Regions from separate parts of the Nonomuraea sp. NPDC049684 genome, predicted to be linked through region 2. Evidence: riboswitches for the same ligand, from Rfam matches in the RefSeq annotation. Region 2 holds a riboswitch; each other region holds the start of a gene.
The links. Region 2 has a riboswitch for cyclic di-AMP ahead of ACIBST_RS00860 (CHAP domain-containing protein). Riboswitches for the same ligand answer to the same signal wherever they lie in the genome.
Positions count from the first base shown of each region.

Region 1: it holds a riboswitch for cyclic di-AMP, as region 2 does, so the genes downstream of both, ACIBST_RS15775 (hypothetical protein) here and ACIBST_RS00860 (CHAP domain-containing protein) in region 2, are expected to answer to the same signal.
Region 3: it holds a riboswitch for cyclic di-AMP, as region 2 does, so the genes downstream of both, ACIBST_RS12140 (C40 family peptidase) here and ACIBST_RS00860 (CHAP domain-containing protein) in region 2, are expected to answer to the same signal.
Region 4: it holds a riboswitch for cyclic di-AMP, as region 2 does, so the genes downstream of both, ACIBST_RS38640 (NlpC/P60 family protein) here and ACIBST_RS00860 (CHAP domain-containing protein) in region 2, are expected to answer to the same signal.

Region 1 is NZ_JBITLO010000004.1:379,765-383,966, forward strand. It holds gene ACIBST_RS15760 (roadblock/LC7 domain-containing protein) at 1-203, shown strand, start outside; gene ACIBST_RS15765 (hypothetical protein) at 230-601, shown strand; gene ACIBST_RS15770 (alpha/beta fold hydrolase) at 666-1,541, opposite strand; gene ACIBST_RS15775 (hypothetical protein) at 1,596-2,312, opposite strand; cyclic di-AMP (ydaO/yuaA leader) riboswitch at 2,488-2,622, opposite strand; gene ACIBST_RS15780 (DUF5302 domain-containing protein) at 2,788-2,988, opposite strand; gene ACIBST_RS15785 (MDR family MFS transporter) at 3,036-4,202, opposite strand, start outside.
Region 2 is NZ_JBITLO010000001.1:188,157-192,358, reverse strand. It holds gene ACIBST_RS00875 (RNA polymerase sigma factor) at 1-48, opposite strand, end outside; gene ACIBST_RS00870 (YciI family protein) at 94-531, opposite strand; gene ACIBST_RS00865 (class I SAM-dependent methyltransferase) at 686-1,504, shown strand; gene ACIBST_RS00860 (CHAP domain-containing protein) at 1,559-2,254, opposite strand; cyclic di-AMP (ydaO/yuaA leader) riboswitch at 2,267-2,404, opposite strand; gene ACIBST_RS00855 (Gfo/Idh/MocA family protein) at 2,522-3,475, opposite strand; gene ACIBST_RS00850 (aldo/keto reductase) at 3,495-4,202, opposite strand, start outside.
Region 3 is NZ_JBITLO010000003.1:396,992-401,193, reverse strand. It holds gene ACIBST_RS12150 (M48 family metallopeptidase) at 1-436, opposite strand, end outside; gene ACIBST_RS12145 (hypothetical protein) at 448-1,281, opposite strand; gene ACIBST_RS12140 (C40 family peptidase) at 1,451-1,933, opposite strand; cyclic di-AMP (ydaO/yuaA leader) riboswitch at 2,064-2,227, opposite strand; gene ACIBST_RS12135 (NlpC/P60 family protein) at 2,590-3,516, opposite strand; gene ACIBST_RS12130 (NYN domain-containing protein) at 3,649-4,202, opposite strand, start outside.
Region 4 is NZ_JBITLO010000016.1:61,710-65,911, forward strand. It holds gene ACIBST_RS38630 (cytochrome P450) at 1-444, opposite strand, end outside; gene ACIBST_RS38635 (LuxR C-terminal-related transcriptional regulator) at 721-933, shown strand; gene ACIBST_RS38640 (NlpC/P60 family protein) at 1,050-2,093, opposite strand; cyclic di-AMP (ydaO/yuaA leader) riboswitch at 2,100-2,251, opposite strand; gene ACIBST_RS38645 (amino-acid N-acetyltransferase) at 2,539-3,108, shown strand; gene ACIBST_RS38650 (RDD family protein) at 3,194-4,202, shown strand, end outside.

The DNA.
Region 1 (4,202 bases), on a different contig from region 2:
GCGGCCGGATGCTGACCATGGCGGGCCGCGGGACGTTCGAGGAGACCCTCGTGTCCGGCACCGCCGGGTTCGTGGCCTTCTACGCCGCGGGCCCCACGATCGTCCTCACGGTTCTGGCGGGACCCGGCGCCAACGTCGGGCTCCTCCGGCTGGAGGGCAGGAAGACGGCGGCCGCCGTGGCCGCCGTGGCACGCAAACACTGACCATCCCCACCGAAGCGGAGGAAAGCATGGCAGGCATGGACGTCTCCCTCAAAGAGATGATGAGCATCGACGGCACGATCGGCGCGGCGATCGTCGACCACGGCAGCGGCATGGCGCTCGGCACGCTCGGCGGCTCGAAGGAGCTGGACCTGCAGGTCGCGGCGGCGGGCAACACCGAGGTCATCAAGGCCAAACTGCGCACGATGGACTCGCTGGGCCTCAAGGACGGCATCGAGGACATCCTGATCACGCTGACCGCCCAGTACCACATCATCCGGCCGCTGACCGGCCGCAGCGGCAAGGGCCTGTTCCTGTACCTGGCCCTCGACCGCAACCGGGCCAACCTGGCCCTGGCCCGGCACATGCTCAAGGTCATCGAGGAGAAACTGGAGCTCTGAGCGCCGTCCCACGGTTCACGGCGGGTCGGGACGGCGGGGTCCGGCGGCGGGTCACGCGGCGGGGTCAGGTGGCGGGCTGCGGCCGCGCAGGCGCCGCCGAGCCGGTGTGGGCGGTGATCTCGGCGACGATCGCGGGCCAGAGGGCGCGGGGCAGGTCGTGGCCCATGCCCGGGTAGGTGACCAGGCGGGCGCCCGGGATGGCGGCGGCCGTGGCCCGCCCGCCGGCGAGCGGCACGAGCTGGTCGTCCTCGCCGTGGATGACCAGCGCGGGCACCGTCAGCCCGCCCAGCGCGGACGTGCGGTCGCCCGAGGCCATGATGGCGGCGAGCTGGCGGGCCGTGCCGGCCGGGTCGTGGCAGCGGTCGAAGGCGAGCCCGGCCAGCCTGGTGACGCGTTCGCGGTCCAGCTCCCAGCCGGGGGACCCGAGCACGGCCCAGGTCGTCAGCGCGCCGGCGACGACCCCCTCGCGGTCGGTCGCGGGCTTGGCGAAGAGCACCGCGGCGGCCGCCTCGGTCGGCGGGGCCGCCTGCGGGCTGGGCGTGGACATGATCGAGGTCAGGCTCAGCACCCGGGCGGGGTGCCGGATGGCCAGCGCCTGGGCGATCATCCCGCCCATCGAGGCGCCGACGACGTGCGCGGCGGGCAGGCCCAGGACGTCCATGAGCCCGGCGCTGTCGTCGGCCAGGTCGTCCAGCACGTACGGCGAGGGCGCGCCCCATGCGGGCACGCCCTCGTCGTGGAGATGGGTGGACAGGCCCGCGTCGCGGTTGTCGAACCTGACGACGTGGTGCCCCTGCTCGGCCAGGAGTTCGCAGAACTCGTCGTCCCAGTGGATGAGCTGGGCGCCGAGTCCCATGATGAGCAGGAGGGGCCTGCCCGCGGGTGAGCCGAAGCTCTCGTAGGCGATCTCGATGCCGTTGGCGGCTGCGCGCTGGATCACAGCGACCAGAATGTCATTCTGGTCGCGAGGCGTAAAGAGCGGTCTGTCCGCAGATCAGTCGTTGAGGAGCTTGCGCAGGCGCTCGCCGCCGAGCACCACGCCGCCGCCGGCCAGCACCAGCACGCCGGCCATCACGGTGCCGCCCATCGCGACGGTCTTCCCGACCTGGCCGCCGGCCGAACCGGCCGCGTCCTCGGCGTTGTCGGCGGGCTCGTCGGCCAGCACCTTGGGGGGCTCGGCGGGGTTGGCGTCGAACCTGCTCCACGCGCCGCTGGAGAAGGCCACGGGGTAGTTCTTCTTGCCCTTGCCGTCGCCCCACTTGGTGATGACGTAGTCGATCTTGATGTGGCCCCGGCCGCCGTTGCCGTCCACGCCGAGCGTGTCGGGGTTGAAGGTGCCGCCGGTCAGCTCGGCGAAGGTCTTGGCGTCGAGGTCGAGCATGACGCCACGGCTGGAGGGCTCGCCGGGGCCGCGGTCGCCCACGAAGAACGGCATCTTCTTGCCGTTGTAGGTCACGTAGCCCTCGGTCATGAGGGGCCAGCTCGGGCTGGCGGCCAGGCCCTTCTGCATGGGCTTGCCGCTGGCGGGGAGGCCGGTGTCGCCGGCCCGGCCGGAGGAGTCGTCCCAGAAGTAGGAGGCCTTCGTGGAACCCTTGAGCAGGATCTTCTGGTCGTCGCCGGTGTCGGCGTGGGCGCCGGTGGCGGAGATCGTCAGCGCGCCCATGGCGGACACGGACAACAGGGCGAGAGAGCGCAGGCCAAATCGAGACATGAAGCAGTGAAGTCCTTCGCGAGGGGACAGGGGGAACGCGCGTGACTACGGTGCGTAACCGGGCAGAGCGCCGAAGAGGTGGTTACGCGGCGCGTGGGGGAAGTCAGGGAAGAGACCGCTCAGCAGGCGGTCGTCACTACACTGTCCGGGGGTACGACGAGGTGGTACATGCGTGAAGTCCTCTCCATCTCGCCTACCGGGTTAGCTGACGGGTTCGGGCGTGGAGATGCCCTACCGGCACGTGGCCGGATTCACCCCAATGAGATGGGTCCCCGGTTCCCGACGAGTCGGGATTCGGCGCCAGCTGTCGCCCCTCTCCTGGTAGGGACTACGCCACCAGCTGGTAATTGGTTAAGACCGTACCCAGAGATTCGGACAAATACAAACGAATCGTCATGAACCGGGTAAAGATCTACCTATCGCGGTAAAGAGAAAGGGGGCACGGCATGCCGTACCCCCTGCTAAAACGGGCCTTTCAGCCGCCGCTCTTGCGCCTGAAGGATCTTTTACTCGCTGCCGGACCGTGCGCCCCGTGGATCTTCGACGGGTCGACGCCCCTGCCACCCGCGGCCGAGTCGGCCTGCTGCCCGCGCTTGCGTTCCAACGCCTCGCGGAACTTGCGCTTCATCTCGTCCTCGGGAGTCTCGCTGACTTCCGGCTCCGGTGTTTCCGCCATGAGGACCTCCTGGTTCTGGGGACATCCACAGCTTCGCACGACGTCGCTTACGACGCGAAACCGGCCTCCACTCTGCTTTCCGCCGCGGGCGCCTGCTCCAGCCGCCTGCCGGGCATCATGACCAGCGCGACCAGGGCGATCACCGCGCCCGCCACGCCCAGCGACGGGATGACCACGGCCGCCGCCGAGGCGTGCGCGGCCGCGAGCCCGTGGACCGGCGCGTCCGTGGTGATGACCGACGTGTACGCGGTGCCGGCCAGCGCCAGCGCCACCGAGCCGCCGATCTGCCGGAAGAAGGTGAGGTTGGCCGAGGCCGTGCCGATGTACCGCGGCGCGACGGCCTGCTGCACGGCCACGGTCAGCCCCGACAGCATCGGCCCCATGCCGAGCCCGAGCAGCGCCATCCACCCGGCCAGCAGCAGGCCGTCGGTGCGCACGGTGAGGTTCAGGCACAGCAGGCTGCCGGCCGCCAGCAGGAACGGCGCCCCGACCAGCCACGGCTTGTACGTGCGCGTCCTGGACATCAGCGTGCCCATGAGCGCGCTGCCCGCCACCATGGCCAGCGTCATCGGGTAGATCCTCAGCCCGGACTCGGTGGCGCTGACGCCCAGCGCCTGCTGGAAGTAGCGCGGCAGGAACACCACGCCGGCGTACATGCAGAAGGCGGTGACGAAGGAGGTCGCGTTGACCAGCGTGTACGTGCGGTCCCGGAACAGGTGCATCGGCATGACCGGGTTCGCCGCCCGCAGTTCGACCAGCACGAACGCGGCCAGCAGGACCAGCGCCAGCAGGATCGGCCCGGCCACGGGCGGGGACGTCCAGGCGTTGCCGTCCAGGCCCTTCTCGGTCAGGCCGAGCAGCAGGGCGCTGATGGCCACGCTGAACACGGCGATGCCCGCGTAGTCCGGCCGGCCTTCGCCGCCGGTGCCCGGACGGAACGGCAGCCGCAGCACCACGATCGCGATCAGCACGATCCCGAGCGGCACGTTCACGTAGAACGCCCACCGCCAGCTCGCGTGGTCGGTGAACAACCCGCCCAGGAAGGGCCCGGCCAGGTACGTCAAAGCCATCACGCCGCCGAGTGCGCCCTGCACGCGGGCGCCGTTGCGTCCGGGCGGGAACATCTCCATCACCAGGGCCAGCGACAGCGGCAGCAGCGCGCCCGCGCCCAGCCCCTGCACGGCGCGGAAGGCGATGAGCTGGGTCATGTCCTG
Region 2 (4,202 bases):
CTCGATCCGCCAGACCGCCTCGATCGCCCGGTGGGTGTCGGAAGCCATCACCGGCTCATGACACCAGCACCGTCCGGGGGCCGCAAGCCGAGGTCAGCCCTCCTGCCCGTCCAGACGCCTGCGCATGGCCTTCTCCCGCTCGATCTCCGCCGGGTCGGACGAGGCCGCGTCGGGCGCGTCGGAGGCGTCGTAGACCCGCCACACGTCCAGGCCGATCCCGTCGGAGCCCTCCGGGACGGGCACGCGCATGGCCCATTCCAGAGCCTCCTCCCTGGACTTCACCTGGATCAGCCAGAACCCCGCGATCAGCTCCTTGGCCTCGGCGAACGGGCCGTCGATCACCGTGGCCCGGCCGCCGCTGTAGGCGATCTGCGCGCCCTGCGAGCTCGGGTAGAGCCCTTCGGCGGCCAGCAGCACCCCCGCCTTGGCCAGCGCCTCGTTGTAGGCGTGCATGTTGTCGACGAGCTCCTGGCTGGGCAGCGCCCCGGCCTCGGTCTCCCCGTTGGCCTTGCCGACGATCATGAATTTCATCGTGCCGTCCCTTCCGTCCGCGGCCCCCGGGCGGAGCCGGCCTCGCCGAAGCGTCGAACGGGCGCCGGCCGGATCGACACGCGGGCGCGGACCGTCCGCCTCCAGGCACCGTACCGGTCGTGCGGCCGGGGGGCCGATGTGCCATCCTCGCCCCATGCACCAACCCGCACAAGACGCCCCCGTCCCCAACCGGGCCCTCTGGGACGAGCGCGCCCGCGTCCACGGCTCCACCTCCGCCGACCGGTTCTACGACGTCGACGCCTTCCTCGCCGGCCGGCAGACCCTCTACGCGCTCGAACGCCGCCTGGCCGGCGACGTCGCCGGCCTGGACCTGCTCCACCTCCAGTGCCACTTCGGCCTGGACACGCTGAGCTGGGCACGGCTGGGAGCGCGGGTGACCGGCGTCGACTTCTCCCCGGTGGCGGTCGCCCGCGCCCGCGACCTGGCGGACAGGGCCGGGCTGGCGGCCACGTTCGTGGAGGCCGACACGCAGCGGCTGCCGGAGTCGCTGGCCGGCGGGTTCGACCTGGCGGTGGCCACGTACGGCGTGCTGTGCTGGATCGGCGACCTGGACGCCTGGATGCGCGGCGCGGCCATGGCGCTGCGGCCGGACGGGCGGCTGGTGCTGGTCGACCTGCATCCGGCCTACGAGACGGTGTCCTCGCTCGACCCGCTGGTGGCCGACTGGCCCTACGGCGGCGGCCAGGCCCACCGGGAGACGGTGACCGGCACGTACGCCGACGCCGCGGTGGTGACCGAGGCCCACGAGGCGGTCGAGTACCCGCACTCGGTGGGCGAGATCGTCACGGCGGCGGCGCGGGCCGGGTTCACGGTGGCCGAGCTGGGCGAGCACGTCGAGACGGAGATGGACCCGCGCGGCCTGCTGACCCAGGGCGCGGACGGCCGGTACCGGTTCCCGTTCGGCGACTCGCACCTGCCGATCCTGTACTCGCTGCTGGCGGTCCGGCCCTGAAGACGCGGCGAGCGCGCGTCCTCGTGCGGGACGCGCGCTCGGAGCGGGGGGAGGTCAGCTCGCGTACTGGGGGTATCCGTAGCCGACGACCTGCGACTTCGGACGGACGCGCTCCTCGACCTTGCCGTTGCCGGTGTTGCCCTCGATCGTGGAGATCGTGCCGTCGCCGTTGTCCTTGACGACGAAGCCGACGTGCTGGATGGCGTCCAGGCTCTTGCTGCCGCCCCAGGAGAAGAAGACCACGGCTCCGGGCCTGGCCTCGGCTCCCCAGCGGTCGTTGGCGGCGAACCACTTGGCGTGGGCCACGGTCCAGGCGTCCCAGCCGACCTGCGGGCGGGCGCCGGTGTGCTCGCCGACCCAGGAGACGAAGATCGAGCACCAGGGGGCGTTCAGGTACATCGCGCGGGTGCCGCCGTCGCGGGCGATGGTCTCGGCGGCGCGCTGGGAGTCGGCGTACCACTTCTGGAACTTGGTGCCGCCGCCGTAGGCGTTCTCGGAGGTGCCGACCTGGGCCTTGGCCATGGCCAGGACCTGCTGGGCGGTGACGTTGACCTGGGTCTCCTCCGCCTTGCGGGTCTGGGCGGCGGCCTGCGGCGCGACGGCCGAGTGGCCGGTCGCCGCCGCCGGGCCCGCGCTGTCGGCGGCCGCGGCGGTGGCGTGGGCGCCGATGGCGGAGGCGAGGATGGCCGCGCCGAGCGCGGCGTGGGCGTAGGTGATCTTCGGGGCACGGATGGGACGGTGCTTGGCCATCGAGGGCATTACTCCTTGCTTCCATGCCGCTTACCGGGTTAGCTGACGGGTTCGGACGTGGAAGCTGCCCTACGGCACCGAAGTGCCGATTCACCCCAAAGGACGTGGGTCCCCGGTTCCGCCCGGAGGCGGATTCAGCGGTCACAGGACGATCCTGTGAAATGTCTTGCGATGGTTGGACAAAGCCGGACAAACCGGACGTCTGCCGCGAGATGCCCCACAAGGTAATACATCGGGCAAGAGTGTGGCAAATGCCTAAAGGTCCAGCTAGGAGAGTTGTGCCCGTGCTTCGGCCAGAAGCCCCATCATGGCAAGGGATTCGTCAAGCGGCATGATCGCGCTCTCGGTGCGGCCCTCGATCGTGGCCGCGCGCACCTCGCGCAGCTCGCCCGCGTACCCGTTGTCGGCCGGGTCGAGCACCAGCTCCTCCGTCTCCATCGACGGCCCCGACAGCAGCACCCGCCGCGGCGCCCAGAACGGCGCCGCGATGTCGGCCCGCATCGTCGTGCCCACCACGCTCGCGTCGTTGGCGTGATGGGCCAGCAGCGAGACGTCCACCAGGGCCCGCCGCCCGTCCGGGTACAGCAGCAGCCCGCCGGCCTCGGCGTCGACCCCGCTGGGCGCCAGCGAGCCGGCCATCCGCAGCTCCGCGGGCATGCCGAGCAGCAGCTGCGCCAGCCCGAACGGGTAGATCCCCAGGTCGAGCAGGGCTCCGCCGCCCAGCTCCGGCGCCCACAGCCGGTGGGCGGGGTCGTAGGGCAGCGCGAAGCCGAACGAGGCCCGCACCGACCGGATCTCACCGAAGCGCGGATCGGCCGCCACCCGCTGGATGAGCGGGTTGAAGCGCATCCACATGGCCTCCATGAGAAAGACCCCGGCCGCGCGGGCCAGCGCCACCATGCGCTCGGCGTCGGCCACGTCGGCCGCCAGCGGCTTCTCGCACAGCACGGACTTGCCCGCCGCGATGGCCGCCTCGGCCACCTCCAGGTGCTGGGCGTGCGGCGTGGCGACGTAGATCGCGTCGACGGCCGGATCGGCGCACAGGGCCTCGTAGGAGCCGTAGGCCGACTCCGCGCCCAGCTCGTCGGCCAGCGCCCGCGCCCTGAGCGGGCTCCGCGAGCCGACGGCGGCCACCCGCATGCCGGGCTCGGCCACGATGGCCGCCCCCACGGTACGCGCGATGCCGCCGGTCGCCGCTATTCCCCAGGTGAAATCTCGCACGACCGAGATCGTAGAGCGCTCAGGTCAGGTTGAACGAGTCGGGGTCGGGCCCGATCCGCCGCCCCGCGTTCATCGCGCCGATGGCCGCCATGTCCTCGGTGTCGAGGATGAAGTCGAACACGTCGATGTTCTCCTCGATCCGCGACGGCGTGACCGACTTGGGGATCACCACGTTGCCGAGCTGGAGGTGCCAGCGCAGCACGATCTGGGCGGGCGTCTTGCCGTACTTCTCCGACAGCACGCGCAGCGCCGGGTCGGCCAGCAGCCCCTTGCCCTGCCCGAGCGGGCTCCACGCCTCGGTCAGGATGCCGTTGGCCTCGTGGAAGGCGCGCATCTCGCGCTGCTGGAAGTACGGGTGCAGCTCGATCTGGTTGATCGACGGCGTGATGTCGGTCTCCTCCATCAGCCGGGTCAGGGTGGCGATCGTGAAGTTGGAGACCCCGATGGCCTTGGCCCGGCCGTCCCGGTAGATCTTCTCCAGCGCCCGCCAGGCCTGCACGTACCTGTCCTGCTGCGGGACCGGCCAGTGGATCAGGAAAAGATCTACGTAGTCGAGGCCCAGGCGGGCCAGGCTCTCGTCGAAGGCCTGCTCGGCGCGCCCGTGATCGCCGTTCCACAGCTTGGTGGTGACGAACACCTTCTCCCGCGGCACCCCGGCGGCGCGCACGGCCCGGCCGACGCCCTCCTCGTTCTCGTAGGCGGCGGCGGTGTCGACGTGCCGGTATCC
Region 3 (4,202 bases), on a different contig from region 2:
CCTTGCCCTTGCCGTGCCCCTTGCCCTTGCCCTTGCCCGTGCCGTGCCCCTTGCCCTTGCCCTTGCCCTTGCCGTTGCCTTTTCCGGGGTCGTCCGTGTCCGCGGGGGGCTGGGGGGCGCGGGTGGCGTGGGGGCGGTCGTCGGGGGTTGCGGGCTGGGGGTGGCGGGGGTCCTCGGTGTCGGGGTCGGCGTCCGCGTCGGGGCGGGCGTCCGGATCGTCCGGGTCGTCGGGGTGGCCCGGGGATTCGGGGGGCTGGTTGGTGCCGGACGGCTCCTGCGGCGCGCCGTCGCCGGGCCGGTCGCCGCCGCCGCCGTCCCTGATGGCCACACCGCCGCCGTGTGCCGCCGCGACCGCCGTGCCGGGCTCGTCGGCCCCTGCGGCGACCGCTCCGGCGGGCTCGTCCCCTTCCCGGGGCGGGTCGTTCCGCTCGCTCATCTGCCTCCCCTTCACGCGAGCTGCTGTCGTACGTACTCGCGCCACCGTGCCGCCAGCGTCTCGGCGGTGAGCCCCACGGAGGCGAGCGCCTGATCGACGCCGGCCACGCGGGCATCACGGTAGAGCCGTACCAGGGTCCCGTCACCGAACCGGTCTGCGAGGAAGCGACACGCCATCCAGGCCTCCTGGTACGCCCGCGCGAGCCGTCCGGGATCGGCGGCCGTGGGGGCGAAAGCCGCAGGTCCGGGCAACTCGCTCGGCAGCCGCCCTGCCCGTACGTCGGCGGCGAGTTCGGCGGCGGCCGTCCCGGCGGGGAGCCCGGCGTCGCGGTAGGCCACGTAGTCGGCGAACCCCTCGTACAGCCAGACGGGCAGCCGGTCGGTGCCCGCGGCGACGTGGGTGAGCTCATGGGTGAGGACGACGTCGCGTCCCGTGGGGGTGAGCCGGGCGAAGGAGCCGGGCACGACGATCACCCTGGCGCCGTCGGCCACCGCGGCCAGGCCGTCGAGCGGGCCCGTGCTCGCCAGGCGGGCCGCCTCGGCGTCGGAGTCGGGCACGACGACCAGCGCGCGTACCGGCCGGCCGAGCACCGCGGACACCCGCCGTCCTGCGAGGTCCGCGCGGCGGGCCAGATCGGCCAGCAGGCCGGGGTCGGCGCGGTGCCCCACGACCACGGACCGCGCGCCGCGGGCCACCCGACCGCCGTCGCTCCACAACCCGCGCGCCCCGGCGGGCAGGACGGCGGCGGGCGGCGCGTCGGCGACCACGAGAACCGCCGTCGCCAGCAGCAGGACCGAAAGGAGCCGGCGCGGACCGCGGAGGGACGGACGCACCTGCGAGGACACGGCCCGATGCTAGTAGGTCCACGCCCCTCCCTGCCCCTCCAAGAGACCGGCCCCCGCACGAGACCGCCCCTTCACGAGACCGGCCCCCGCGCGAGAACGGCCCCTTCATGGGGCCGGGCATGCGACAGGCCCCGGCCCGGACCGGGGAGGGTCCGGGCGGGGCCCGTTGTCACGCGCCGGGACGCACCGCGCCGACGAACGACGACTTCCGCCATCCGCCCAGTTTGTCGATGCGCACCCGTTCGCCGGTCCGCGGCGAATGGACCATCTTGCCGTGGCCGACGTACATGCCGACGTGGCCCAGCCCGTTGAAGAACATCAGGTCGCCCGGCTTGAGATTGCGCCAGGAGACCTTGCGCTTGATGCGGGCGAACTGGCTGCTCGCCACGCGAGGGAGTCGCACCCCGGCCTTCTTCCAGGCGTACTGGACGAGTCCGGAGCAGTCGAACGCACCAGGGCCCGTGGCCCCGTACCGGTACGGGTCGCCGACCTGGTGCCTGGCGACGGCGACGGCCCTGCGGGCCTTCGACGTCTGCCGGGCGGCTCTGGCCGCCTTGGCCGACCTGACGGTCTTCGCCGACCTGGCCGACCTTGCGGTGGCCGCCTTGGCGGTGCTGGACACCGCGGTGAGCCTGGCGGCCGATTCGCTCACCGTCTGCGCCCCGGCCGGCACGGCATGGAGAACCGCACCTCCGGCCGTCACGGTCATCGTGAGTGCGACGCCCCTCAGGGCAAGACGGGACAGACGGGGGTTATGCAGGGAGGTAGACAGGATTTCTCCTTGTGTCTTCCACGAACGCCTACCGGGTTAGCTGACGGATTCGGGCCTGGAAGTCGCCCTACGGCGCGATGACGCGCCGATTCACCCCTGATCCCGGGGGATTACGGGATCTTTGGGTCCCCGGCTCCGTGCCTCCTGGCTGCACGGACTCGGCAGGTCGCCGCCCGATGGTTGTGCCTGAACGGGGATATCGGCGGCGACCGCTGGATTTTTATCTGGTCCGCATCGGGGTTCCGATGTCGATTCGCGGTGCGCATGGCTTGCTGACCGCGACGCCAGAAACTACGCCGAAGGTTCAAGATTTGGCAAAGGGAGACACGGCCTGTAAAGATCAGATAAAGGTGTAAGTAAAGGGTGAAACCCCTGTTGGAGCCGAGGGTTCCGTTACCGGTTTGTGACCCTTCTCACACTTCACGGCACACCCGATTGTCAGGGCCCTTTCACCCCGTTTGTCCCGTTCGTCCCAACGGTCGCGGGCACGCCGAAGCGGCCCGCGATTCCGGTCGCGGACAGTCCCCGGAGGGGATTCAGGGGCGGATCGCTCCGACGAGGGGGCGGCCGTAGTCGGCGAGGCGGACGACCTTGACGACGTCGCCCGTCTGCGGCGCATGGACGATCTTGCCACCGCCCGCGTAGATGCTGACGTGCCCGAGCCCCTCGCTGAAGATGAGGTCCCCCGGCTGGAGGTCCTTGAGGTCCACCTTGCGGCTCGCGCCCCAGGCCCACTGCTGCCACGTCGTACGCGGCAGCGAGACTCCGGCGGCCCGCCAGGCGGCCTGCGTCAGCCCTGAGCAGTCGTAGCCGCGCGGGCCCGTGCCTCCGTAGATGTACGGCTTGCCCACCTGGGCGAAGGCGAAGCCCAGGACGGCGGCCGCGCTGCCCGAGGCCGGACCGGTGTACTTGATGCCGGTGCTGTTGGGGTTGCCCGGGTTGTAGGCCCCCAGCTTGTCCAGGAGCTTCTTCTGCTGGCCGACCAGCTTCAGCACCTCGGCCCGCTCCCGCTGGACGGCGTCCCGCTCCTTGTCGGCGTCGGCGAGCGCGGTCTCGGCGTTGTCGCGCTCGGCCTTGAGCCCCTTGTTCTCGCGGTCGAACGCGGCCAGCTTCTCCAGCCGCTCGCGCGAGAGCTGCCCGGCCATGGCCAGCCCGGCCAGCAGGTTCTCGGGGTCGTTGACGCCGACCATGCCGGGCAGCGAGGTGACGTCCCCGCCCAGCTTGTACGAGTCCACCGCCACCCTGATGATCTCGGCACGGAGGTCGGCGACCGTCTGCAGCTTCTGCTTGTAGCGGTCGTTCAGCCTGGTGTAGGCGTCCTTGGCCTTCTTGTAGTTCTCGGTCGCCGTGTTGTACCGGTCGACGACCTTGTCGGCCTTGTCGTTCAGCTTCTCCAGCTTGGCCTTGGCCTGTTTGAGGGTGGGCTTGGGATCAGCGAGCGCCGCACCCATCGGGACCGTCATCAGTCCGATCGCGAGACCCGCGGCCACCGTCACCCGGCCAAACCTCACAGCGTCGCCTCCCAGGGATTACACCTGGGGCGAAATAGTACAGAAGTGGCGGGTGGGGTCTCGCCAATAGTGCTAATTCGTAACTTATGCGCGGCCCAACCGGCGCAGCAGCAGACCGGACGGAACCGGTCTGGCTCCCATCCGGCGGACGGACTCGGCGACCTCGCGGTCGGAGGAGACGACGGCGATGGCCCGGCCGGGCGGCTCGGCCCGGACGAGCTGGCGGATCAGGTCGTCGGCGATCTCCCCCGGCGCGCTGAACAGCACCCGCACCCCGCGCGGCGCCACCACCTGCACCGGCGCGTTGAGCTCGGCGCCGTCGAAGATCACCGTCACCTCGACCCGGGTCTGGGCGACCAGCCCGCCGAGGCCGGTCATCAGCCGGTTGCGCTGGTCGGCGAGGGTGAGCGTGCCGTAGCCGGTCTTCGTGACGTTGTAGCCGTCGATGATCAGGTGGACCTGCGGCAGCGCCAGGAGCTGGTCGAGGAGCTGCGGGTCGTCGTCGGCCAGGGCCCGGGCGGGCACGCCGCGCACCCCCGGGCGCTCGCCGGTGCTGGCCGCGACCGAGTCGGCGGGACGGCTGATCGTGGTGGGCAGCGCCAGCTCCCTGCGCAGCCCGGCCGAGGCGTCCTGGAGGG
Region 4 (4,202 bases), on a different contig from region 2:
GTCAAGTCCGCGGGCAAGGGCCTCGCTCCATCCGCGGAAGCGGTCGTGGTCCTCCGGCGGCACCCCGAGCATCTCGCTGATCACCATGACCGGCAGCGGGTACGCGAAGCCGGAAATCAGCTCCGCCTCCTCCGGCAGCCGCCCGATCAGGTCGGCGGTGATCGCCTCGATCCGCGGCCTGAGGCGGCCCACCATGCGCGGCGTGAACGCGCGGCTGACCAGAGCGCGCAACCGGGTGTGATCGGGCGGGTCCATGAGCAGGAACGACCTGCCGGGCTGACCTGCCTCTTCCTGCGCGGGCGGGGACGTTCCGTGACCGAACCCGGGGTCGCGCAGCACGGCCGCGCACAGCTCGTACGTGGTCACGACGAGCAGCCCGCCGCGCGTTCTGAAGATCGGCCCGGCGGCTCGCAGCTCGCGATATCGGACGTACGGATCGCGCACAAATTGCGGATCCGAGGGATCAAAACCCAGCACGTCGGTGGCGCTCATCGGAGGTGGAACCGGGCCGCCGAATTGATCGTTTGGACCGTTCATAGCGGACCACGGCGTGCCAACATATGCGGAGTACGTCACATATAAGCGATCATGTCAATAGCACTGGTCAAGGGCGCCGATTGTTGCGCTTGACGACCTTTCCGCGATGCGTTTACCTTCACCGAGACGAGCGGCTTGCTTCGCCTGAAAGGTCCGAGTTCTGCTGTTGGGGGAGGGCTCCCGGTGGATGTGCTCACAGAAGGCGTTGAGCTGAGCCACGCGGATTTGGCGTTACTGGCCGAGCTGGCCAGGGGGGTGACCGTCGATCGGGTCGGCAGGCGGCTGGATATCAGCGGACGGACCGTACGACGCAGGCTGAGGGGCATCTGCGACCGCATCGGCGTGGCCACGGCGATCGAGGCCGTGGCGTGGGCGGCCCGCCGCCAGCTCATCTGACGGCGCTCATCGGAACGGCGCTCGGCGAGGGGGCGCTGGACGAAGGGCCGCTGGGTGGAGGGCCGCTGGACGAAGCGGCCCTGGACGAAGTGGCGCTGGGTGAAGGGGCGCGCTGGTCAGTCCGCGATGCGCACGCCGCCGGCGAACGGCCGTCCGCCGATCGGGGCGACCCGCACGACGTCACCCGTACGCGGGGCGTGGACCATCATGCCGCCGCCGATGTAGATGCCGACGTGGTGCAGGTCGCTGTAGAAGAACACCAGGTCGCCGGGGCGAAGCTGGTCGCGGCTGACGTGCGTGCCGGCCGTCCACTGGTCGCCGGTGTAGTGGGGGAGCGAGATGCCCACGCGCTGGTAGGCGGCCATCACCAGGCCGGAGCAGTCGTAGGAGCGCGGCCCTTCGGCGCCCCACACGTACGGCTTGAGCTGCTGGGTGAGGGCCCACTTGACCGCCTGGGCCGCCTTGCCGTCGCCGATGACCGGCAGGTTGACGCGTACGGCCCGGGTGCCGGGACGGCCCGCCTCGCCGACGGCCCGCCGGTAGAGGTTGCTCTCGACCTTGGTGACCAGCTTGGTGATCTTCGAGCGCTTGCTCTCCAGATCGGTGACGATCTTCTGCACCTCGGCGATGCGGGTCTTGGCGCCGGCCCTGGCCCGCTCGGCGGCCTCCATGGCCCTGGCGAGCTGGTTGACCTCCTCGCCCTGCTGCTGTTCGAGCGCGTACGTGGTCGCGGCCCGGTCGAGGAAGGTCTCGGGGTCGCCGGACTGGGCGAAGGCCAGGGCCTTGTCCAGGCCGCCGGTGATGTAGGCGTTCTGGGCGAGCAGCGAGGCCCTGGCGCGCCTGGCGGCCAGGTCGGACTCGCTGGTGGCCAGGATCTTCTGGGCGGAGTCGTTGGCCTTCTGGGCGGCCTTCAGCCGTTCGCGCTGCTCGTTGTACTGCTCGGCCAGCGTCTCGATCTCTTCGTGCAGCTTCTCCACCTGGTCGGAGAGCTCGGAGAGCGACGGCTTCGGGTCGGCGGCGGCGGAACCGACGGGGACGGCGAACAGCATCGCGGCGACGGTGACGCCGATGACGCCGAGGCGGCGTGCGCGCCTGGCCTGCTCCAGGGGGCGGGCGTGCCTGCCCCCGGACGTCCCCGAGCGGTCGAACGTCCGCTTCACCAACCGAGCTCCTCTCATCGACGCCGGCCGGGTTAGCTGACGGGTTCGGGCCGGAGCAGCCCTACCGAGATGGTCGGATTCACCCCAAGTGGTGGCGCCAGGTGCTCGCCGCCGTTGGTTCCCCGGCTTCCCTTGCGGGAATTGGGCGTGTCTTTCCGCGCGCATTACGCGGAGAACATCGTCGCTGGACACTAATGCACTCCGGGTTCACGCTCAACCGGAACTGCCGAGTCTGTAGAGGTTTCACAACTGAAGGGTCACAAGGTGATCTCGTGGGTAGCCGTACGGAAGCGGGCTTCTGCACCTTTTGTCCAGCATTCGGGGTGCTGAGGTCTGGAGGAAAGCTCCAAGTCGGCTCGTGTTCACCTGACCACGGGATGTGATGAGATGCCCGAGACGTGGGATTTAGGGCCGAGCCGTAATGAGATCTGTACTCTGGAGAGCCATGGAGCAGGTGGCCGAAGTGGCAGTCCCCGAGACCGCGGTCGTGGTCAGGCGTGCGCGCACGCCCGACGTGCGTGCGATCAGGCGTCTCGTGGACACCTACGCGGGCGCGGGGCCGCGGCTCCTGGAGAAGGCCACGGTCACGCTGTACGAGGACGTCCAGGAGTTCTGGGTGGCCGAGCGGAGCGGGGAGGTCGTCGGCTGCGGCGCGCTCCATGTGCTCTGGGAGGACCTCGCCGAGGTCCGTACGGTGGCCGTCGATCCCGCGTGCCGGGGGCTGGGGGTCGGGCGGCGGATCGTCTCGGCACTCGTCCGGCAGGCGAAGGATCTGGGGCTGCGGCGTGTATTCTGTCTGACTTTTGAGGTCGACTTCTTCGCGAGGCACGGTTTCCGTCCCATCCAGGGCACACCGGTCTCACCCGAGGTCTACGCCGAGTTGCTGGCCTCGTACGACGAGGGTGTGGCGGAGTTCCTTGATCTGGAACACGTCAAACCGAACACCCTTGGCAACACCCGCATGCTGCTGCATCTGACATCGGGTGACGCGGACCTTGACCCCTTGGAAAGGTGATTGTTGATACCTATGTCGATACGTTGGGCAGCACAGGCATGTGTCCTGACACGTGCCACATGCGCACTCGAAGCGAGGTGACACGGTGAGCACCGGACAGCCGCCGTACCCACAGGACGATTCCGGCGAGAACCCCGAGTACGGGCAGCACCACGGCCGTCGGCCCGGTGAGCCCGACCCGGACGTGACTGTGGTCGGCTACCGGGCGGACGATGCCTTCGGCCAGCCCCCATACGGTCAGCAGCAGCAACAGGGCTATGGCCAGCAACAGCAGTACGGCCAGCAACAGCAGCAGTACGGCCAGCAGCAGGGCTACGGCCAGCAGCCCCAGTACGGCCAGCAGGCCGGCACGGGTCAGCAGGGCTACGGCCAGCAGCAGGGTTACGGTCAGCAGCCGCAGTCCTCGGGCCAGCAGTACACGCAGCCCGGCTACGGCCAGGAGGCCCAGTACGGCCAGCAGGCCGCCTCGGGCCAGCAGGGCTATGGCCAGCAGCAGGGTTACGGTCAGCAGCCGCAGTCCTCGGGCCAGCAGTACACGCAGCCCGGCTACGGCCAGGAGGCCCAGTACGGCCAGCAGGGTTACGGCCAGCAGCCCCCCTCCGGCCAGCAGTACGCCCAGCCCGGCTACGGCCAGCAGGCCGCCTCCGGTCAGCAGGGCTATGGCCAGGAGGCCCAGTACGGCCAGCAGGCCGGCTCGGGTCAGCAGGGCTACGGCCAGGACGCCCAGTACGGCCAGCAGGCCGCGTCGGGTCAGCAGGGCTACGGCCAGCAGCCCCAGTACGGCCAGCAGCCGCAGTCGCAGCCCGACTACGGTCAGCAGCAGGGCTACGGCCAGCAGCCGCAGTCCTCCGGCCAGCAGTACGCCCAGCCCGGCTACGGCCAGCAGGCCGCCTCCGGTCAGCAGGGCTACGGCCAGGAGGCCCAGTACGGCCAGCAGGGCTACGGCCAGCAGCCGCAGTCCGACTACGGCCAGCAGCAGGGCTACGGCCAGGACGCCCAGTACGGCCAGCAGGGCGGCTACGCCCAGCAGCAGTACGGCGACCAGCAGCAGGGTTACGGCCAGGCATACGGCCAGCAGCAGCAGTCGCAGCCCT